3 regions of the Psychrobacillus sp. NPDC093200 genome follow, and region 1 is predicted to be linked to each of the others. Evidence: riboswitches for the same ligand, from Rfam matches in the RefSeq annotation. Region 1 holds a riboswitch; each other region holds the start of a gene.
The links. A riboswitch is a leader RNA that binds a small molecule or an ion and turns the genes downstream of it on or off. The one in region 1 is predicted to bind thiamine pyrophosphate.

Region 1 (8,049 bases):
ACGGGTCCAGATGGGTGATAGGCTCATCTAACAATAATATTTCTGGCTCCATAATCATTGCACAAGCAGTGGCAACCCTTTGCTTCATACCTCCAGAAAGCGATTGAATGATGGAATGTCGATAATCCGTTAACCTAGTTAACTCCAATACTTCAGAAATCTTCGTCTCCATTTCTTCCCGTGCGACGAGTAAATTCTCTAAAGTAAAAGCAAGCTCTTCCTCTACAGTTGGCATACAAAATTGTGCATCTGGATCTTGAAATACTGTTGCGATACGATGATTGACTTCGCCAGGTCGATAGGAATCATTTTCTTTACCAAAAAGTTCTATTCTACCGGACACTATGCCATCGCAATTTTCTGGATAGAGACGATTGCACAAATAAAGTAAAGTGCTCTTTCCACAGCCGCTTGGTCCGGTTATGACGACACGCTCTCCTTTTTCGATAGACATAGAAAAGTTTGATAGAACAGCAGTATCCTTGTCTGGATAAGAAAAGGTGACATCTTCAAAACGGATAACTTTAGGCACGAATATCACCTTTTTTTGAACGCGAAATAGCATATCCTCTTAACGAACCAGTGGCAAGCAAGCCGTCAGCTACAGCTTTTCCACCTAAACCAGCAATGAGAGTTCCGCTAAAAATACGAACAACTAGCATGAAAACTACATATCCAGTGGTATAAACGGCAAATCCTCCTAAGAAATAGCCATACACAAAGCTAAAAACTGCGGATCCTGCTCCCGCAAGCATTAAAACCCAAAGGTCAAACCGTTTGTAACGTGTAGCGGCGAATACAGCCTCGGCACCTAGACCTTGTATGACACCAGAAAGGATAAGACGTGGCCCGACGGCATTACCTAAAAGTACCTCTATTGCTGCTGCGATAGTTTCCGAGATAACCGCCGCCCCGGGTTTCCGAATGATGTACATACAGATAATTGAAACGATAAACCAAACACCAAAAATCCACTCATATGCGATTGGTCCGACGAAGCCAGACCAAATGTTTCCTACATGAAGGAAGAGTAAATAAACAATCCCAAACACCACTGCAAAGACCGACATTAAAACAATTTCTTTTAGCTTCCATGATTTAAGCATGGAGGTCATCTCCGTGAGAAGGGCTATTAATGCTCATCGATAAAGTCATCACTAGATGCTTGTGCTCTTCTGATCTAGCTCTGCTGAAGGCTGCCTCATAATAAGCAAACACGTCATGGATATCCCCATGAATCCCGCTAGCATAATGCATAGATTCATTGAATACACCCTTCACTTTAGCGTGCTCAATCTCTCTGTAGATCACATCCATATAGTTAGGATTGTTCATAGGGTATAAAGCAAATTGAGAAGAAACATATTGGTTTGTTTCATCCTTATTTGTCACTTCATCAACCTTGTCTAAATAAACGTCAGCAGTGGTGTCGCCAGGACAACCCGCTGAAAATGTTCCAGAAAGAGCTACATGTACCCCTGTTTTGGCAGCATTCAGAGTAATAGATTTTGCCACATTAAATACATGAACTTGTTTTCCTCTGATAACGGTTGAGACATCATCCGTATGCATCCACACATTGGATACATCTGTATTCTGTAGTGCACCTTTAATAATACTTACAAATTCATTGCTCATCGGATGTAGGGAAAAACGAAACCCTACAATTGGACTTAAACCACATTCCATCCTAAAAACCTCCCTCAATTTTTTCATAAAAAAAAGCTACATCCGTGAAGATGCAGCCACTAACCCTTATGAAAAAAGGAAAGTCACCGCACTTCCTCACGCAGGTATTATCCTGATCGAGTAATAAGGGATCGGAGCTAAAAAGCTCTCATCACAGCCAAAGTGGGCACCCCTAGTGCAGAAACGGTATGTAGTTTTACAGTTGTGTATAAATTTACACAATTTGTTTTCTTTATGTGCCCACAGTATAGCGTATAAAAATATAATTGTAAATATGGTTGAATTCTTTTCTCTAATCGTCCATGCTTAAATTATCAGAAAACATAAGGGGGAAACTAAATGGACAAAATTTTTATTACTCGAAAATTACCGGAGGAAATTGTACAGCCATTAAGAGAAAAATTTGAGGTGAATATGTGGCACAGCGAGGAAACTCCAATGGATTATGAAGATATAAAAAAGGAGGCAAAGGACGTCCATGCCCTGTGGACGGTTCTCTCGGATAAAGTGGACCGGGAACTTATAGAAAATTTACCGAATTTAAAAATTATCAGTAATCTAGCGGTTGGCTTCAATAATATTGATGTGGAAGCAGCGAAAGAAAAAGGGGTGATGGTAACAAATACTCCTGGTGTATTAACTGAGACAACTGCAGACCTAACCTTTGCGTTGTTATTGGCTACTGCTCGTCGTATTACCGAAGCAGAACAGGATATTCGTGCAGGTAAATGGAAATCATGGACACCGATGCAGCTGACGGGAATGGACGTTTTTGGAGCTACGTTAGGAATCATAGGCATGGGAAGAATCGGTGAAGCGGTAGCAAGACGTGCGAAGGGTTTTAATATGAAAGTCTTATATCATAATAGAACAAGAAAATTAGAGGCAGAGCAACAAAATAACTTTACATATGTGGAGCTAGAAACATTATTGCAAGAATCTGATTTTGTTGTAATATTGACACCTCTAACTCCAGAAACTAAAAGGATGATTGGAAAAAAAGAGTTAGGATTGATGAAGGAAACCTCTGCTCTTATTAATGTTGCACGTGGCGGAATCGTAGATGAGCAATCCCTTTATGATGCCCTCCTAAATAAAAGAATATGGGCCGCTGGACTAGATGTTTTTGAGACGGAGCCTGTTCCTTTAGATCATCCACTCTTAACCTTGCCTAATGTTACAGTCCTCCCCCATATCGGCAGTGCAAGTATTCATACGAGACTTGCTATGATGCAAATAAATGCTAAAGCAATTGAAAATGTTTTAGAGGGACAAGAACCTGATAATCGAGTTGTTTAAAGGAAAAAAATTATAATCTAGGCTGCCATGAATCCAGTATTCATGGCATTTTTTATGAGGTAAGAAGGTGTAAGTATGCGACGGGGATGGCTTATCGCTCACCCAACAGAAAGTGTCCACCTGAAATCAAGCTTACTATCCTATGTCCTAATCTAGTAGAAAGCAAGTGAGCATGCACTTTTCAATTAAAACTATACAAAAGCACTATCTATCAAATATTTGATAAAAATTACTGTTTTTAAACGAGAATATTGTACAATATTTACCTATTTATCTAATCGTATTGGTCTACTAAATTAATGCTAAATATTCAGATTAAAATAAAAAATTAACAACTATCTCTTTAAGTAATTTGCAATATACAAATTTGTTTAGTAGTATTAGTAGTTATAAATTAGGCGTCCTTTAATTTCAGTATTAGGAAGTTTAATTGTTTTGAAATTTTAGCAGTTATTTTATAGGTATTGAAGGAGGAACGATCGAACGTCTAATTTAAAAATTGAATGAAAAGAGGTAGTCAGACTAATGAAAAAAATTATGTTATTTTTTTCACTTTGCATGCTTTTAGTACTTACAGCTTGTGGCAACGAGACAAGCAAAGACAGTATTGAGGTGATTAAGTTTGCTGATGCAGGATGGGATAGTATACGCCTACACAACAGCATTGCTCAAACTATCATCGAAGAAGGTTATGGTTATGAAACCGAGGTAACAAGTGGAACAACAGCAGCTACGATGCAATCACTTGAAAAGGGCGACATAAATGTCTATATGGAAGTATGGACCGATAACATTAAAGATGTCTACGAAAAAGCAATTGAAAGTGGAAATATCATGAAGGTAGCTACTAATTTCGCTGATAACGCGCAAGGATTATATGTTCCAACTTACGTGATAGAGGGAGATGCAGAACGAGGAATTGAACCAATCGCTCCAGATTTAAAGACGGTTCAAGACTTAGAGAAGTATCCAGAAATTTTCCAAGATCCCGAAGATAGCAGTAAAGGCCGAGTGGTCGGAGCTCCATCTAGTTGGGTAGTAAGTGAGTATTTGGGGACGAAACTTGAAACATATGGCCTTGACGAACAATATAACTATCTAGCACCCGGCTCTGATTCTGCAATTGTTGCAGATTTAGCAGGAGCATATAAAAAAGGGGAGCCTTGGGTAGGATATTATTGGTCACCAACGTGGGTAACAGCTAGCTACGATTTAACTCTATTAGAAGACGCACCTTACGACGAAGCCAAATGGAATGAATCAAAAGGAACTGAGTTTCCACCAAATGATGTAGTTATTGCAGTTCATAAGGATTTACCAACACAAGCTAAGGACGTAGTAGACTTTTTAAGTAAATATGAAACTAGTAACGATTTAACGGAAAGTGCATTAGACTATATGCAGGAAAATGATGTTGAAGCAGATGAAGCCGCTATTTGGTGGATGAAAGAGTATGAAGATATTTGGACAGCTTGGGTGTCCGAAGAAGTGGCTGAAAAGGTAAAAGCTTCTTTGAAATAATTCATTACTTAATCTAACTAAAGAAAGGTGGTTGTGGCTGTACTTTTACAGTCCCATTCTATGACAGAATTTCCAAACGTACGATTTCCAATAGGGGATGTAGTAGAGAAATTCGTGGATTTTCTTGCCATGAATTTTGATGCATTCTTTGATTTTATCTTTATCATCTCGTCTTCCATGATTAAAGGTCTTGAGGCGGGTCTACTAGCAATTCCTTGGTGGTTATTTATTGTTATCATCTTTTTAATTGGATGGTTTTTTAATAATCTATATGGAGGACTGCTATATGCAGCATTTATCTTCTTAATTGGATCCTTTGATTTGTGGCCAGAAACAATGACCACCATTTCCATCGTTTTAATCTCCGTAATTTTGTCTCTTGTTATAGGCATACCACTAGGAGTTGGAATGGCTTTTAGTAAATCAATGTCCAGAATCATGCGTCCGATATTAGACGCGATGCAGACAATGCCAAGCTTTGTCTACTTAATACCAGTAATTTTCTTCTTTCCGCTCGGAAATGTACCAGCAGTTATTGCAACAATCATTTATGCATTACCACCAGTAATCCGTTTAACAGAATTAGGTATCCGAAGTGTAGATAAAGAGATTGTAGAATCTGCACAATCATTCGGCTCCTCTTCCTCTCAAATGCTCATGAAAGTACAACTACCACAAGCCTTACCTACAATTATGGCAGGTATAAATCAAACAACAATGATGGCGCTAGCAATGGCGGTTGTTGGTTCTATGGTTGGTGCGCAGGGACTTGGAGAACGAGTACTCTTTGCAATTAACCGAATAGACATCTCACTAGGTTTTGAAGCTGGGATCAGTATTGTTTTCCTAGCGATTATCATCGACCGCGTTACCGGAGGAATTGCGAATCGCCTTCAGAAACATAGGAGGGATGCCGCATGACAGTAAAATTAAAATTAGAAAACGTATCGAAGATTTTTGGGTCTCGACCTAAAAAAATTATTCCGATGGTAGAGAAGGGTGTACCAAAGGAAGAGATATTAGCTAAAACAGGGCATACGGTCGGAGTGTACAATGCCTCAATGGAAATCATGGAGGGAGAGACCTTCGTGATTATGGGGTTATCAGGAAGTGGTAAGTCTACCCTAATTCGTTGTTTAAATTTATTGAATAGACCTACTTCTGGCGCTATATACGTCGATGGAGAAAATGTCGTGGATTACAATAAGACACAGTTAAAATACTATCGTCAAAAGAAAATAGCTATGGTATTCCAGCATTTTGGGCTGTTTAGCCATCGTACGGTATTAGAAAATATTGAGTATGGTTTAGAGATAAGAGGAATGTCTAAGAACGAGCGCCAGGAAATTGCTCAGAAACATTTAGAAACAGTTGGTCTTAAAGGTTATGAAAACCAATATCCAGATGAACTTTCTGGAGGTATGCGCCAGCGAGTAGGCATCGCCAGAGCACTTGCTAACGATCCAGATATACTATTAATGGATGAGCCCTTCAGTGCACTTGACCCATTAATCCGTAGAGAAATGCAGCTAGAGCTACTTGATATCCAAAATCGCCTTCAAAAGACAATAATCTTCATCACACATGATGTCAACGAGGCTTTTAAAATTGGGGACCGTGTTGCGGTTATGAAAAACGGAAAAGTTGAGCAAATTGGCACTCCAGAAGAGATTCTGGAAAATCCGGCAAGTAGCTATATATCAGAGTTTATACGAGATATTGATCGCACTAAAATTCTTCAAGCAGAGCATATTATGTCTAAGCCCAACGGATTAGTATCATTAAAGGATGGACTAAATGTTGCAATCCAGGTGATGAGAGAGAATGGGAACTCGAGTGCTTTTGTGGTAGACAGAAAGCGTCAGTTGCAAGGTATCATTACCATTGACCAGGCTATCGAGGGCATGAAGCAGAAGAAATCCTTACAAGAAACAATGTCAAAGGATGTGAATACAGTCCATCCTGAAGAATATGTACAAGACTTGATTCAGCAAGTCCTCGATTCTAAGTATCCTCTTGTTGTAACAGACGAGGAAGGAACGATGAAAGGAATGATTTTACGCGTTCACGTTTTAGCAAGCTTAATAAGTGATCCTGTAGAGGAGCCTGAACAAAAAGCGTAAGTTGGAGAGCCCAAAAACGATTAATTCGTCTTTGGGCTTTTCTATGAATTAAATTAAAAACGTTTAATTTTTTCAAAAATGTTCACAGGTTATCTATTGTAAAATTGGATTTTTTTAACTAAACTAAAGCTAGTAAGAGATGATTTGTGAACTACTAAAACAATAATGTAAGCGCATTCAATCAAACCGAGGAGGTAGTTGGAATGAGACTTCAAGACAAAGTAGCGGTAGTAACAGGTGCGGGTTCAGGTATGGGAAAGGCGATTGCAGTTCTCTATGCTAAAGAGGGGGCTAAGGTCGCTGTTTCGGATTTAAACGAAGAGACGGCGAAGGCTACTGTCGACGAGATTAAAGCAAATGGTGGAGAGGCAATAGCCATAACTGCGAATGTTGCAAAGGAAGATGATATTCAAAATCTGATTGATACGACGGTAAATACGTATGGTACTGTTGATATTTTAGTGAACAACGCAGGTATAATGGACAACTTTGAGCCTGCTGGGGATATCGAAGATAGCAACTGGGAAAGAATATTTTCAGTTAATACTACGAGTGTCATGCGTTCCACACGTAAGGTATTACCAATCTTCTTAGATAAGCAAAAGGGAGTTATTATCAATGTAGCCTCTGTTGGTGGACTGCAAGGATCTAGAGCTGGCGGTGCTTATACTGCTTCTAAGCATGCAGTAGTGGGGTTCACTAAAAATACTGGATATATGTATGCGGACCAAGGCATTCGCTGTAATGCAATCGCACCGGGTGGGGTAGAAACTAACATAAATAATTCTATGACGAGTGTGAGTGAAAAAGGAATGGGGCGTATTCGATTAGGAATGGGCAACAATCCAAGAATGGGTAAATCAGAAGAGATAGCAACTGTAGCATTATTTCTTGCTTCTGACGATTCAAGCTTTGTTAATGGAACTGTCATAACAGCAGATGCAGGCTGGCTTTCCTATTAAATAACTTCAGAAAACCCTTCTCCATTATGGAGGAACTGCCTCAGTCGTAGCATATGAGGGACATAAGCATTTGATGGACTATACCGCTACTAAAGCTGCTAATGTAGGGTTTACTCGGGCACTTGCAAATAACCTAGTAAGCCAAGGGATTAGAGTCAATGCAATTGCTCCGGGAAAAATTTGGACACCACTGATCCCAGCTAGCTTTTCTGCAGATGAGGTCACACAAGCTGGCAATCCTATGGAGCGGCAGGGTCAACCATTTGAGCTAGCACCTACTTTTGTTTATTTAGCTTCAGATGATTCTCGGTTTGTAACTGGCCAAACACTTCACGTAAACGGCGGGCAAGTAACTTCTTCCTAAAAGCAATAATTTAACTCTTCTAAGGCCAACTCACTCGTGATTTGGTCTTATTTATGAGTGGTTCTTCAAAGAAGGTTCTTAAAATGAATGA
Region 2 (8,049 bases), on a different contig from region 1:
TGGACGTCTTGTATACAAAGGTCAATACCCTTCTTCCAAAACGCTTCCTCTGTAATATCCTCTTGTAGATGTTTCATAGCTAAGTCTTCTACCGACATGACCGCTGTATCCTGTAATAATGCAATATACTTTTCTTCAAAACCTGTACCTTCCTCTTTTGCCTTTGCATAAATACTTAAAGAGAACAAGTAACCAAAAGTATACGGGAAATTATAGAAAGGAACATCAGTAATGTAGAAATGTAATTTAGAAGCCCAGAAATGTGGATGTACTGTGTCTAACGCATCTCCATAAGCCTCACGTTGAGCTTCTTCCATTAATTCATTTAAACGTGTAGCAGAAACAATTCCCTCTTTTCGTTCCTCATAAAATCTTGTTTCAAACAAGAAGCGAGCGTGAATATTCATGAAGAAAGCTACGCTGCGCTGAATTTTATCCTCCAGCAAAGCGATTTTCTCATCTGTCGATTTTGATTCACGAACAGCGGCATCAGCTACAATCATTTCAGCAAAGGTCGAAGCAGTTTCCGCAACACCCATTGCATATCTCGTATTCATCCAATGAACCGGTCTTAAAGCATATGAATGGAAGGCATGACCTAATTCATGTGCAAGTGTGGAAACATTCGACATAGTACCACTATATGTCATGAAGATACGAGATTCTTGTGAAACTGGCATACCCGTACAAAACCCACCAGGGCGTTTATTCGGACGATCCTCTGCTTCAATCCACCCATTTTCAAAAGCATGACGAGAAAACTCTTCTAGCTTTGGTCCAAATTCTTTAAAATGCTTTAATATGAACTCAGCACCCTGTTGAAAATCCATTTTTTCGGTAGAGGCACTAACTGGTGCATCTAGATCATACCAATGCATCGCATTTTCGCCTAGCATCGCCGATTTTCTATTTAAATATTCCACAAACGGAGCTTTATTTTTAGAGATTGCTCCCCACATTGCATCTAGTGTATCTTGTTTCATACGGTTAATAGATAGTGGTTCTTCTAAAACATTGTCCCAGCCCCGCTTTTTATAGGTCGCTAGGCGGAAGCCTGCTAAGTGATTAAGCGCTTTTGCTATAAAATCTTCTTTTTCTGTCCATGCAAGCTCCAATGCTTCAAACGATTCCTTACGGATTTCAGCTTTGTCACTGGAGCTCAAATTGTTTGCTTGTCCTACTGAAAGAGATTTTTCTTCTCCGTCAATAGTTATTTTAATACGAATGTCTCCTACAAGCATATCGTATAATTGGCCCCATGCATGATAACCGTCCACCTCAAGTGTTGTTATTAAATCTTCCTCTTTTTCAGAGAGCATTTTACTCGCATTCTCTCTCCATTCATTCAATACAAACTCGAATTGTGAAAGTTCATCTGTCTTTAAAAGTTCTTCCCAAACTGACCCTTCCGTTTTACTAAATACCTGTTGTATAGTATTCATTAAGGAAGACAACCTAGCATACAATGAACCAACTTCACCTTGTAATAATGTTGCTTTTTTATCTGTCGTATCTTGAGCTAGATAGCAGCCAATCACAGCACTAGCTTCCGACAAATTTACTGCTACATCCCTTAATTCTTCAATTGTTTGGCTAATTTGTTTCGCCTCTTGTACAGCGGTTGGAACTTCTAATTTTTTTATATTTACTTCAAAGTTACCTAATTTCACTTTTACTTCATCTAAATGTTGTTGTAAAGCTGACGAGCTACTGCCACCTAGAAAAAAACGATCAAGATCCCAGACTATTGGATAATTTTGTTTTAACACCAGAAAATTCCCCCTATTTTAAAAATTGCCTTGAAATCTATTATACCATGTTTCACCATGTCAATTATTCGTTTTTTTGTCACATTATTTCTATAATTGAATTTGTGCGCTCTTTATTTGAAAGGTATACTTATTAAATATAGAAGGAGGGGGATCTATTGATCAAAATTATCCTTTTGATTTGTGGTTATATTGCAACGATTATTGTTAATATACTTGCAAATACTCTACCTATAAATGGTCAAACAACTGGTGAAATATCTTCTAGAATACCAGCACTTTTTACACCAGCAGGCTATGTATTTTCAATTTGGATCTTTATTTATATATTACTTGCATTCTGGATTTGGAATGTTATAAGAGAATATAGAAATCAACAGAAGATACCCCTACGTAGAGTATTATTATTTTTAGCAACATGTATATTCAATATCTCTTGGATTTTACTATGGCATTATGAAAAATTTAGCTTTGCCCTCATTACAATCATTGCCCTACTTTGGTTCTTATTCTTACTATATCTAACTTATTCCAGCAATGAGTCCAATTGGAAGAGTCGAGTGCCAATATCTATCTATTTGGGATGGATTTTTGTTGCGACGCTAGCAAATTTAGATTATGTGCTTACTTATTATGAATTTAGCGGTTTTGGCATTACAATCTCCTTATGGGTTGTCATTTTCTTAACATTGGCAACAGCTATCGCTCTACATTTTAGGTATCATTATGATGATCGTGCTATTGTATTAGTTTTTATATGGGCTTTTATCGGTATAGCAGTCCGTCATAATATAAATGAATTATTAATTTCAACAGCTTCCCTGTTTTTAAGCGCTGTCTTAGTAGCGGGAATTCTATTTATAAAGAAAACACCAACGAAAAATTAAGTCGTTGGTGTTTTTTATATTGCCTACTGCCGCTAAATTAACAGAGGGACAAATTTTGTATTTAATAGAAAAGCGCTATTTAATGAAATTCACTCATTTAAATTAATTTAGTTAAAATAATCGGTTCGTCTTTTGTAACTATAATTGTATGTTCAATTTGTGCAACAAGAGATTTATCAGGAGTTACAAACGTCCATCCATCCCCTGACTCTACGATATGTTCAGCTTTTGCTGAGATGAAGGGCTCTACTGCTAGAACCATACCTTCTTTTAAAATTGTTGGATCCCAAGCATCATAATAATTTAAGACATGCTGGGGTGCTTCATGCAGGGACTTTCCGATACCATGACCTGTTAGGTTCATGATGACATGTAATCCATTATCCTTCGCTTCTCTTTCCACCGCTTTACCAATCTGGTTTAGACGAGAACCTGCTTTTACCTTCAGCATAGCACGATTAAATGCACTTTCCGCTACTTGACAAAGTTTTTCCTTGTCTTCGTACCCTTCGCCTACTACAAATGATATTCCAGTATCTGCGAAAAACCCTTCGTATGAACCGGATACATCGATATTTACAAGGTCACCCTCTTTAATCACACGGGAGCCTGGAATTCCATGAGCCACTTCTTCATTCACACTTATACAAGTATACCCCGGGAAATCATACTCTCCCATAGGTCCAGAAATAGCGCCTTTTTCTTTAAATAACTCGCCGCCTATTTCATCTAGCTCCTTGGTAGTTACACCCGGTTTAGTTGCAGCCTTCATCGCTTCTCGTACTTCAGCAACAATTTGGCCTATTTTTTTTAACATTTCTAACTCTTCATTTGTTTTTGCTATCATCTTTACAAGATCCCTTCTTCACTTAGATGTATGATTATCATATCATATATCTTATGAATTCGGCATTAATAGGCGTGGGGCTTTTACGAATAGAATCGCACAAATAAAAGCGGCAAACAAGAACACAGGAATCATATAAGTAGAATTATAAATTAAGGAATAAAGAATTACGTTTTCTCCCTCAGCAAATTCACCAAAAAATAGTATCCCTGATAAAACGTGTGCCAAGTAGCGCAAAAATGAGGCAATTAAGGCACCTATTACAATTGCTATCGCCATTTTTTTCTTGTTTTGATTTTCAAATGCTTTCATATATGCTGGTCTTAATAGACCTGCCAATCCCGCCACCATAAAAGCAATAAAGTAATCGATTCCTACTTGAATAACTACTATTTCAAAGGATAATGGCGCCGGGTAAAAGCGCCCCGTAACTACCTGTAATAGTCCAATCAAAAATCCTGTCACAACACCTGCCACTATACCACGGCGAAATGCTATTAAAATAATGGGTACAAGCACAAAGGTAACACTTCCACCCTGTGGCATCCCAAATCCTATTAAATCCAATATATAACCTAATGCTGCGAATATAGCTATTTCTACTAACAATACGACACGCTGATTTCTCATTGTAATCCCCTTTTTTGACCACAAAAAAAACGCCGTCGGGACAGAGCCAGACATCGCGCGATTGTCAGTATCCATCCACATCCCTACGCAAGCATGAACTTACAGGTTCTAAGGGTACTATCTCAGCCGCTATAGCGACGCCCCTTGTGGTTTAGAATTTATTTGATTTGAGTTCATTGTAGCCGATACATGTTTATATTGCAACCCCTAAAGGTATTATAATAGTAATAATAAATCTATTATTAGGAGTGTTTTGGTTGATAAATTTACTTATGGATTTAATCAAAATAAAGAGTAATGATTTGAACGGAGCTAACGAGGCACTGCTCTACTGTAAGGACTGGCTAGAAAAGAGAAACATATCAACAAAAACCTATGAATTAAACACTAAGCTAATGCTTGTAGCTGAAATAGGAGCCGGTGAGGAAACTATCGTATGGAATGGCCATATTGATGTCGTTCCAGGAAATCCCGAGCAATTTGAACCAAAAATTATTGATGATAGACTATATGGGCGTGGTTCTGCAGATATGAAGGCAGGCGTTGCTGCAATGATGCAGGCTTTTTATATACTGTCACAAGATGAACATAAGCTTACTAAAAAAGTCCAGCTACATATAGTTACTGATGAAGAAACAGGAGGAAAAACCTCCAAACACTTAGTTGAACAAGGTCATTGTGGAGACTTCGTTATTTGTGGTGAACCAACTCATGTTAATATCGGTCTTCAGGCTAAAGGAATTTTACAATGGGATATCCATTTAAAAGGGAAAGCCGCGCACGGAAGCCGTCCTTGGGAAGGAGATAATGCGATTGAAAAAGCAATATTATTCGATAAGGAACTAAGAAATTGCTCTTTTATGGAGGCAAGCAATGAATATTATGATTATCCTTCCTTAAACTTGGCAAAAATAGAAGCAGGAGATCGCTATAATATGGTACCTGATAAATGTGTTATTAGTTACTCCTTAAGATTTGTTCCTGGACAAGACGCTGAGAAAATCACAAAGGAACTAAGAGATCTTTTAGAAAAATATCCTGGTAGTGAAATACACTTCCAAGGACACACCCCAGCAATCACCAATAAAGAAGATGACAAGTATATACAAAAGCTTTTAGCAGTTTGTAATTCGATTAGACAGACACCTACTGTTCTATTTGGACAGCATGGTGCGGCCGACACGCGTTATTATGCAGCTAAGGGTGCAGTAGCTATCGAATTTGGACCAAGCGGTTCTGACTGGCACGGTGATCAGGAATACGTTTCTATATCTTCAGTAGAGGAATATAAGGACATTCTCGTTAGATTTGTATTAGAATAACTAGATATAAGCTATAGATGGATGCTTTCCGTAGGGAGAGCGATAAGTAATAATAATGAGGAGACTATGAATGGATACCAATAAAATTTTGAGTGCATCAACATATTTTTCTATTTTGTTTGCCCCTTTCATTCTCCCGATTATCGTTTACTTCCTTACATCGGAAAAAGAGGTAAAGTACCACGCTAAGCGTTCATTAATTTCTCATATCATCCCTACTATTTTCTTTGTGTTCTTAATGCTGGCTATATTCGCAAACTTTTTACCTTTAGGCTTTACTGGAGATTCTGCTTCCATGTGGACTAGTATGACTACTGCTCTTATTTTTATGGGTTTATATACAGTGATCAATCTAGTTTTACTTATATGGAACATCGTACAAGGAGTCAAAGTGTTACGGCATGTTTAATAGCTCCTCAAATGGGAATAAGATATTATAGAACAACAAGGAGCGATTGATTATGAAAGTAGGAAAACTAGTAAAAGCAGCTATTAAATGGGCACCTGTTGTGTACCCTATTGTTCGTAAAGCAATGAAATCCAAAAAAACTGTAAAACGCTAATTGAACTAAGTTAGAAACTTATTAAAGTTAATATGGGCTCTTCATAGCCTCTCCAAGGTACCACTATTATTTAGAAGGACAAGACTTATTAGTCACCTCCAATAAAAAAAAGCAGGAGAAATCATATGATTTCTCCTGCTTTTTTTGAATTATTACTTTCACCAAAATTCTCTATAAAAGAATCCTCTGAAAAACTTTGGATATTAAATTTACATTCGTCAACGATAGGTAGCCAGTGGACACTGTTGCTTTAGCTTGAGAATTTCCACTTGCATTTGTACGTTGACTTTCTATAAGTTCCTCGAATGTTAAAGGATTTGGCTTTGGCATTTCATGTTCATATACGAGCATACGTGAATTGTACTTTGTAAAGAACGAATTTGCCATTTGCCGGTAACCTTCCATGGTAGGGTGTACATCAGCAACATTTGGTATTAAAGTACTCTCTTTTCCTTTGAAAGACTCTTCAACCGAAATATAGGTTGCTCCATTTTTCTCTGCAACTGTTTGAAGAATAGCATGCAGCTGATCTAACTCTTTGCCAATTCCCACCTTTTGTGAATCATGCACATGAGGATATGCAAAATAGTAACCCATTACATATATATTAGCTTTCGGAGCTGCTGCTTGGACTTTTTCCAGAACTGCCTCCATGTTTTTTCTCACATTATTAAGTGCAAAATTAGCAGAGACCTGTTTATAAGAGACCATTCCACTTGAAGGATTAACCTGTACTAGTCTTAAAAGATCATTAGCTCCTGCGGATATCGTAACTAGTGTTGCATTAGCCAAAAGCTCCTGTGCTTCCTTTGTTTGAACAGTCCTTAAGACATCAGCAGTTGTATATCCGGGAAAAGCTAGGGCTTTGGAATAAAACCCAAGCAGATTTGATCTATTTAATTCCTGAGAGATTAAATCTGTATAGCCAGCATCAATTGCCTGATTTGGTGTTTGGCCAGCTGCTAAAGAATCACCTAAAGGAATGTACACCTCTTTCCCCTTAGCTTCAACTGAGTAAGTATTAGATATTATAAAAAGGGCGATGAATATGCCTATCAACCTTTTCAACAATAATCAGCTCCTTAAAATGCCCAAGCACCTTTAATGAAGATGGGTTCTTTTGTTCCATCAGCTAATTCACCTGTTATATCCATATTTCCACTTCCAATCATGAAGTCCTCATGAACAATAGAAGTATTGATACCCATATTTTCTAACTCTTCTGTAGTAAGGCCACGAGCTCCTTCTACACAAGTTGGGTATGCTTCTCCAATAGCAAAATGATTGGAGGCATTCTCATCAAATAAAGTGTTAAAAAACAATACATTCGATGCGGAGATAGGCGATTCATGCGGAACTAATGCAATTTCGCCTAAATATTTTGCGCCATCATCTGTTTGAATTAGCTCTTGTAGGAGTTTCTCGCCTGTTGCTGCTTGAACTTGAACAATTTCTCCATCTTTAAACGTCAATTTGAAGCCATCAATAACATTTCCTTGATAGACAAAAGGCTTAGTGTTACTTACATATCCATTCACACCTGTTTTTAGCGGCGCAGTGTATACTTCCTCTGTAGGCATATTAGCGATAAATGGCACGGACTGAGCATTTTTACTAGCTCCTGATTGCCAAATATGTTCCTTTGGTAACTCTACTTCAATATCTGTTCCATCTGCCGTATAATGCAGTTTCTTATAGCGCTTTTCGTTCAATAATCCAGCACGCGACTCTAAATTATTAATATGTTCCTGCCATTGTTGGACTGCAGTTCCTTTTCCAATGCGTACTACATTAAATATAAGCTCCCATAATGCATCCATTTGTTCTGACTCTGGGAGTTTTGGGAAAACCTTCGCAGCCCATTTTTTAGAGGGCATTGCTACGATTGACCAGGTAATCACATCATTCATCACTGCTTTACGATAATTTTCTAATGCCTTACCAGAAGCCTTTTGATAGTTAGAAATACGATCAATTGACACACCCTCTAAAAGATCGGGATTATCGGCGTCAATCCATAATAAAGCACCT
Region 3 (8,049 bases), on a different contig from region 1:
GAAGGAAATAACTATCCTACCTATCTATTTGATGAAAAATCACGTATTTCTAATCCAGCTCAAAGTATGCAAGCATTGACGGTTGGATCGATTAATAGCGAAAGTTTTGAAACACTTGATCAAATAAGTATAGGTGGGAAAAATGAGCCTTCAGCATTTTCGCGTTCAGGAGCAGGGATATGGGATTCAATAAAACCCGATGTAGTAGAATATGGTGGCACATGGGTAAAAAATAAGGTAGGAGATTCAGTAGATTTAGTTTTATCTTCAGAAGTATGTGTAGAATTAATAAGAACTTCACCAACTGGCCCAGCATATTCAAAAGATGCTATAGGAACTTCTTTTGCGGCTCCTAAAGTAGCATATATCGCAGCGGAAATTCAAAAGATATTCCCTAATGCTTCAAGTTTATTATATAGAGCCTTAATTGCACACTCAGCAAGTTGGCCAATAGCTTTAAATGAAACTTTTAATTCTAATGAAACTATACTTAGACATATTGGTTATGGTCTTCCAGACGTTACTAGGGCTACCACAAATGATGAATATAGAATTACATTATTAACGGAAGAAGATAATATTATTTACGGGAATGAAGCACATATTTATACCATACCTATTCCTAGTGAAATATTAGATATAGGTGAAGAATATGATATTAGGATTGATGTTACATTGTCTTATTCAGCTAAACCAAGAAATACACGTAGAAAAACAAGTAGATATATGTCTACTTGGTTAGATTGGCGATGTAGCAAAATAGGTGAACAAATTGATGCATTTGAAAAAAGAATTTTTGAAACAGGTTCATCTGTAGAAGATGATGGGAATTTTAAGTGGGAAATAGGCGAACAAAGTAATCATGGACAAGCGAAAGAATTTTCTCGTTCATATAGTACATTACAAAAAGATTGGACTACTATAAAATCTAATCAGTTAACAGATAGCTTTTGTATTGCAGTTAGAGGTCATAATGGGTGGGATGGTAACATACCTGCAAAATATAATTTAGTTGTAGGATTTGAAGCTATCAATAGAGATGTACAAATTTATAGCCTGATAAGAAATGAAATTGAAATAGATGATGTTCTTGTAGAAGTTGAAGTATAAGCTTTAAATTTCTTTACAGGACAATTTCTATTAGATTTAGATTTAGATTCATATTTATTAATGATTTCTTATTGAATTATATTTTACGAATAATAAATAGTATATTTAAAATAGGCATTTAAGGTGATTCTACTACATTCTTATTATTTAAATAGTCCACCATCAACACTCACTGCATTGTGAAGCGGTTGCTTGGTTGGAGTTAGCATAGTTTTCAAAAACGAATTCTGATTTTGGAATTCGTTTTTTTATTTTTCGCTTATTTAAATTTAGTCTGGAAGAAGCTCCTACTTATGATATAAATTCAATACATCTGCTAGGGTCTTTGATTCATTTTTAAACTCATACCTGTCACGTCGTGATTATTATCTTGTTTGCCGTGGTGCTTTCAGTTAAACTTAGTGTAATTAAATGAATTTGCAGGGGGACACGTTTGTGTTGAGAAGGTAAAACCTGACCCTTAGAACCTGGCTGTTAATACGGACGTAGGGAGCAAAGTACACGATGATCAATATGTACTTACTTAAGCTCCGCGTATTATTTACGTGGAGCTTTTCTTTTGCAAATACTTTAATTGCGGGGGGACACATTGTGTTGAGAAGGTTAAAACCTGACCCTTAGAACCTGACAGTTAACACTGGCGTAGGGAGCAATCATGGGTGTAGTCTACACTTTTTGGGCGTCTCTATTAGAGGCGCCTTTTTTGCACTTACGTCCACCAATTAAGGAGGACAAAAAAATGGAGTTTTGTGAAAAAGTTAGACAGGAGACGCAATTTTATTGGGAGGCTAGTTTTAACCATCCGTTTGTGCAAGGTATTGCTGATGGTAGTTTACCACTCGAAAAGTTCAAGTTTTATATGCTACAGGATGCGTATTATTTAAAGCATTACACAAAAGTCTTAGCTTTAGCAGCTGCAAAGGCAACAAATGACGAGGACATTCAGTACTTTTTAAACAGTGCGAGATTTATTCATGAAGCAGAGCTTGAGCTTCACCGTACAACTTTTCAAGATTTAGATGTAACGGCCGAAGAAATTGAAAATTTTGAGGTGGCACCAGCTGCTTATAATTATGTGAGTCATATGTACAATGCTGTACATAATGGCGATGTAGCAGAAGCATTTGCTGCCATATTACCTTGTCCGTGGCTCTATCAAGAAATTGGGCAACAGCTTAAGTATGCTCATCCGAATGTACCGCTGTATGCGCAATGGATTGCATTATATGCATCTGACGAAATGCTTCAATCGATCAATAAGCAAAAGTCGATGTTAAATCGTTTTGCGAAGGAACAGCCCATGAAACAAAAGGTTTTAAAGGCACATTTTGAAAAAAGCTGTTATTACGAGTGGATGTTTTGGGAAATGCCATGGACGATGCAAAATTGGACAAAAGGGGTGTATATGAATGAGCCTACAAAAAATTAATCTACAAAAACCTTTAGTGCATTGTATCACCAACTATGTCGTGGCCAATTTTACAGCAAATGGCTTACTAGCAATAGGAGCTTCACCTGTGATGGCCGATGCGGTTAAAGAAGCGGCGGAAATGGCATCAAAATCGAATGCGCTTTTATTAAATATCGGCACATTAAATGAACAGACAATAAAATCAATGCTTCTAGCAGGAAACAGTGCGAATGTGAAGAACATTCCTATAGTTTTTGATCCCGTCGGTGCAGGGGCAACGAATTTTCGATTAGAAACAACGATGGAATTATTACAACAACTTAAAATTAATTTAATTCGGTGTAATGTCGGAGAACTCGCGGCTATTGCAGGTGTTACTTGGCAAGCAAAAGGCGTCGATAGTGGCGTGGGTGAACTTGATGTAGCTGAGACGGCCATGCATGTTGCAAACAAATATAACTGTCTTGTGATTGTGACAGGTAAGCAAGATGTGATTACAGATGGTATCAGAATAGAATGGATCGTAGGTGGTCATGAAAAGGTAACGAAAATGACAGGAAGTGGCTGTCTATTAAGTGCCCTTTGTGCAGCAGAGCTCGCAAGCTGTGAAAATGCATTCGAAGATCTTGCGAATCTACTTCGTGATTATAAACAAGCAAGCTCAAATGCGTATTCAACGATTGGGACATTCCATATGAATTTTCTAAATCAACTTGAATATTTAGCGGAGGGACACCAATGATTACATTAACGATAGCGGGTTCAGATAGTGGAGGCGGAGCAGGCATTCAGGCAGATATTAAAACGTTTCAAGAGCTTGGTGTATTTGGTACAAGTGTTATCACTGCCTTAACCGCCCAAAATACGTTAGGTGTACATGGCATTTTTCCAACAACAGTACAATTTGTAGAAGCACAATTGAAGGCGGTCCTTGAAGATTTTAATGTGACAGCGATTAAAACAGGCATGTTATTTAATTCAGAGATTATTGAGTGTGTCGCTGCTACACTTAAAAATAGAGGCTTACCTCTTATCGTTGACCCTGTGATGATTGCGAAGGGCGGCGCCAGCTTGCTTCAACAAGAGTCTATACAAGCTCTTAAAAATAAGCTGCTACCCATTGCAACTGTTTGCACACCAAATATACCAGAAGCCGAGGTCATAAGTGGTCGCTCCATTCATACGGAACAAGAACTATTTCTAGCTGCTCAAGATATTATCTCCCTTGGGGTACAATGTGTGGTTATGAAAGGTGGACATTTAGCTGGTGACAAAGCGATTGATGCGGTGTTTATAAAAGGGGAGGTTCCTTTTGTCTTAGAAACGAATCGATTTGAAACTAAACATACGCACGGAACAGGCTGTACATTTTCAGCAGCATTAACAGCAGAAATAGCAAAAGGAAAATCTTTGCAAGAAGCCGTTTTGGAAGCGAAAAAATTTGTCCATTTAGCGATTAGCAATCCATTAAATATTGGGCATGGTTTTGGTCCAACGAATCATTTTGCCTATCGTCAGCTTGAGGGGAAGTGTGATGTTGTATGTCACTAAATCTCGATAAATATTTTATTATGGGTACGATTAATTGTAGGCGTGATCCTTTAGTGGTGTTAGAAGCAGCATTACAAGCCGGTATTACGATGTTTCAATTAAGAGAAAAGGGTGAAAATGCACTTACTGGCGATTCCTATGTACAATTTGCACGTAAATGCCAAAGTTTATGTCACGCTTACAAAGTGCCATTTCTAATAAATGACGATGTAGAGCTAGCCTTAAAGCTTAATGCTGATGGGATTCATGTTGGTCAGGATGATTTAAATATTGAAATGTTTCGTAAGCGTGCAGAAAATAAAATCATCGGTGTTTCTGTGCATACGATGGAGGAACTGGAAAAGGCGATTGCAAATGGTGCAGATTATGTTGGGATTGGACCCATTTTTGAAACATCATCAAAAAAAGATGCCGAACCACCAGCAGGGGTTGCATTTTTAAAGAAAGCAAGAACTGACTATCCGAATGTCCCCATTGTAGCAATTGGTGGTATTTCACCAACAAACAGTAGCATCGTACGTGAAGCTGGGGCTAATGGTGTTGCAGTTATTTCTGCCATTAGTCTTAGTGAAGATATTTGGAAGACTGTTAGAGAAATTTAAAGTGAATTTTCGTAGTTAATACAAATATAATTTGTTATAAAATCTATAACTTCATTAATCATTATACGCATTGAAGTATGAAGATAAATATGAAAAGGCTACCTTTAACTATAGCAAGTCCTAGCTAATTGCTTAAACCACCAGCATCAAAGTGTTGCCACATAATGCGAAGCAGTGGCATGGTTGGAATTAGTTTAAAGTAACTAAGCAGACGGTTTAGTAGTGCGATAATGCATTTCTAAACCGTCTGTTTTATATTTATCCTATTTTTAATCAGATAAGAATGGGGATAAGTAAGTATTGTAGAAATTAAACCGAAAAAGAATAGGTGGTTTTACGTCATTGCTAAGCTTAATACCTTCTTTTATCTGTTTAACTTAGTGTTAATATTCCACTACATACGGAAATCTTCTGTTTATTAATCTGTATATTTTCCCCTTTTAGTGTATATTTAGGATAAATAAAATAAATAAGTACGCAGCATTGCATGCGTTATTTGAAGGGGATGTACTATGAGAAGGATAATTTTATCAACAGAGAGTGGAGCGGATTTACCGAAGGACCTGGTTGAAAAACATCAAATTCAAGTGGTACCGATGCACGTCATTATGGATGGGAAGGATTATTTAGATGGTGAGTTACCTGTAGAAGATGTCTTCGATTATCATAGTCGCACAAAAAAAATTCCATCTACAACAGCAACGAATACACATGAGTATCATGAATTGTTTACGAAAATCAGAACAAATTTTCCTGAGAGCATCATTATTCACATTGGATATACATCAAAAGCATCTGCTTCCTTTCAAAGTGCTTTAATTGCAGCGGAGGATTTTGAAAATCTTTTCCTAATTGATACGCTAAACGTGACAGGAGGATTAGCTGCAGTTGTGCTGTATGCTGCCAATTTAATGGAGGAAGAACCTTCCATTGATCATAATCAGCTAATAGAAAAAATAGAATCTATCGTTCCTAAAACAAAGCTGGCTTTCATACCAGGCAGTTTGGACTTTCTAAGATCGGGTGGACGCGTAAGTAACATGGCTTACATTGGAGGGTCATTATTAAAAATAAAGCCCTGCATTGAGCTAAAAGAAGGAAAGCTTGTTTCAACGAGAAAATATCGTGGGAAAATGAGCATCGTAGCGGTAAAGCTCATGCAAGATTACTTAAACCAATATGATATTGATAGAAAACAGCTGTATTTGATCTATTCTATCGGACTTGATGAAAGTATTAAGAGGCAAGTGGATGAAATCGCAAAGGAAACAGGCTTCGAAAATGTAACATGGATGCAAGCTGGTGCAATGATTTCTACCCATGCTGGACCTGGAGGCTTTGGGATTGCAGGGGTAGAAAATTAGAAAAAGTTCTGAAAAAACATCAATGAGTTATAAAGTTACTTATAAGTACCGGTCGCGTTGTGTGTCTAAGCAAATCAAGCACTTTCTTTAAAACTCACCAACATCTCCTATTTACCATATACACTAAACATATTGTGAAGTGGTCGCTAAGTTAAAATTAGGATAAGAAAAACGAATTCCAATGATGGATTTCGTTTTTTTATTTGGCTGTTTCCTAAACATCTAATTACCATTTTATGGTATAATTAATTGGGGAGTAGAATCTTGAAAAGGTGTCAGGTTACTTAAATAGGGGAATACGACTAGGAGCATTTTATTTGTTGTATAAGTAAAATTATTTAATTAGTAGTTTAGGATATTAGATGTTTTTACATATGATAATAGACAAGGAGATGATTCAAATGAAAAATTTAGGATTTGTCAAAATTACTGTCCTCCTCTTAGTCGTATTGACTCTTTCTGCTTGCAGTATGCAAGAAGAAAATAGTAAAGACATTGAAGAGCCAGATGATAGCATTGTCGATAATGAAAACGAAAGCAACGAAAACGATTTAGACTTTGTTACAATCGAAAAAATTGAAAAATACGAGGGAATGGAAATTTCCGACTGGATCGATGAACAGACCGTTGTCCTTGCAAAAGAAAACCAAGAACTTGGAAAAATGAGTCTCTTAGAGAATGCAGAGTTCTACCCTAGAAGTATATATGAGTACAATTTGGACACAAAAGAGTTTAAAACGATAAAAGCCCAAAAAGACATGTTCCTTGGTGGGGCAATTTTGTCTCCAGATAAAAAACATCTATTGTATTATGAATACTCTATTGGGGATGTAGCCTATTATCTGATGAGTTTAGAGGACGTGGGGCAATCTTCTATGACGGAGGACATTATTGGTAGCGCCTATACAGCTGGGTGGACTGACGAGCAAAATGTAATCGGTGCTTCCTATGCAGGAGGGGCATATATGGCTGACACGAGAGGTAATCTAACTCAAATTGCCGAGCTTCAGGAGGAACAATTGTTCACAGTTCATAAAATGAAGGAAAAAATCTATTATATAACTACAGACAGTCCAACTTTTCAGGTATTTATGCTGAATCTGGTGACCAAAGAAAAAAAGAATCTGCAATTGGAAAATGCGGATGGAATCACACTCTCACCTGATGGAAATCAAATACTAGTTACTCAAGCAACCGGGTCAACAAAAAGGCTGATAATTACTGATATCGATGGAAATATACAAAGTACTATTACTGAAGGTTCTGATGTGACTGGCGCTTCCTGGTCTCCCAATCAGCAAATGGTTGCATATCAATTAGATTCTGTTATCAACGATGTAGACAGTAGTGGACTATACCTGTACGATGTATCAACCGGTAAATCCATACAAATTGCTCCAAATGTCAGAAATGCGAAAATCAAATGGAGCCCTTCAGGTAAAAAAATTTCCGTTACAGAACTGGATGAAAGAAACTATAACAGCAGCATTATATATATAAAATAGTGCGAGGTATTTACTTTTTACTTAAAGAAGACAGTTAGCTAACTGTCTTTTTTTGTGTTTAATAAAAGTTTTAAGAATTAATGGAACCGTTGTGAAATTAAAAGTTATTGTAATATTACAAAATTTAAGTTATGTTTTAAAATACTCATAAAAATTTAGAAGAATGTATTGGTTGTTCAATTTAGTGTGAACATCTCAATGAAGTAAAACTAAAACATAGAGAACGAGAGACACACTTTCTTTTAAAACTATAAATTAGTATCAGAAAGAGGTATAAAATAATGACACTTCAACAGTTAAAATATGTAATTGAAGTTGCAAGAAGTCGTTCTATTAGTAAGGCTGCACAAAATTTATTCATTAGCCAGCCAAGTCTTTCAAATGCACTAAAGGAGTTAGAAAATGAAATAGGGATTATCATTTTCCAAAGAACTAATAAAGGAATTATTATGACACCTGAAGGCGCAGAGTTTTTAGGTTATGCTCGACAAGTGGTTGAACAAGCA

Region 2: it holds a riboswitch for thiamine pyrophosphate, as region 1 does, so the genes downstream of both, thiT (energy-coupled thiamine transporter ThiT) here and ACQKNZ_RS00700 (YkoF family thiamine/hydroxymethylpyrimidine-binding protein) in region 1, are expected to answer to the same signal.
Region 3: it holds a riboswitch for thiamine pyrophosphate, as region 1 does, so the genes downstream of both, tenA (thiaminase II) here and ACQKNZ_RS00700 (YkoF family thiamine/hydroxymethylpyrimidine-binding protein) in region 1, are expected to answer to the same signal.

What each region holds. Positions count from the first base shown of each region.
Region 1 covers NZ_JBNNVC010000001.1:131,273-139,321, forward strand. The annotation lists gene ACQKNZ_RS00690 (ABC transporter ATP-binding protein) at 1-532, opposite strand, end outside; gene ACQKNZ_RS00695 (ECF transporter S component) at 525-1,106, opposite strand; gene ACQKNZ_RS00700 (YkoF family thiamine/hydroxymethylpyrimidine-binding protein) at 1,099-1,689, opposite strand; TPP riboswitch at 1,766-1,873, opposite strand; gene ACQKNZ_RS00705 (2-hydroxyacid dehydrogenase) at 2,029-2,988, shown strand; gene ACQKNZ_RS00710 (ABC transporter substrate-binding protein) at 3,514-4,509, shown strand; gene ACQKNZ_RS00715 (ABC transporter permease) at 4,570-5,430, shown strand; gene ACQKNZ_RS00720 (quaternary amine ABC transporter ATP-binding protein) at 5,427-6,632, shown strand; gene ACQKNZ_RS00725 (SDR family oxidoreductase) at 6,836-7,594, shown strand; partial or broken gene ACQKNZ_RS00730 (SDR family oxidoreductase) at 7,629-7,958, shown strand.
Region 2 covers NZ_JBNNVC010000008.1:50,509-58,557, forward strand. The annotation lists gene ACQKNZ_RS19390 (M3 family oligoendopeptidase) at 1-1,769, opposite strand, end outside; gene ACQKNZ_RS19395 (tryptophan-rich sensory protein) at 1,928-2,656, shown strand; gene map (type I methionyl aminopeptidase) at 2,754-3,503, opposite strand; gene thiT (energy-coupled thiamine transporter ThiT) at 3,555-4,133, opposite strand; TPP riboswitch at 4,197-4,288, opposite strand; gene ACQKNZ_RS19410 (M20 family metallopeptidase) at 4,391-5,455, shown strand; gene ACQKNZ_RS19415 (DUF4870 domain-containing protein) at 5,526-5,864, shown strand; gene ACQKNZ_RS19420 (SGNH/GDSL hydrolase family protein) at 6,190-7,086, opposite strand; gene ACQKNZ_RS19425 (aminopeptidase) at 7,101-8,049, opposite strand, start outside.
Region 3 covers NZ_JBNNVC010000006.1:77,000-85,048, reverse strand. The annotation lists gene ACQKNZ_RS18250 (S8 family peptidase) at 1-1,110, shown strand, start outside; TPP riboswitch at 1,522-1,619, shown strand; TPP riboswitch at 1,679-1,776, shown strand; gene tenA (thiaminase II) at 1,850-2,539, shown strand; gene thiM (hydroxyethylthiazole kinase) at 2,520-3,263, shown strand; gene thiD (bifunctional hydroxymethylpyrimidine kinase/phosphomethylpyrimidine kinase) at 3,260-4,072, shown strand; gene thiE (thiamine phosphate synthase) at 4,063-4,674, shown strand; gene ACQKNZ_RS18225 (DegV family protein) at 5,187-6,038, shown strand; gene ACQKNZ_RS18220 (hypothetical protein) at 6,440-7,543, shown strand; gene ACQKNZ_RS18215 (LysR family transcriptional regulator) at 7,825-8,049, shown strand, end outside.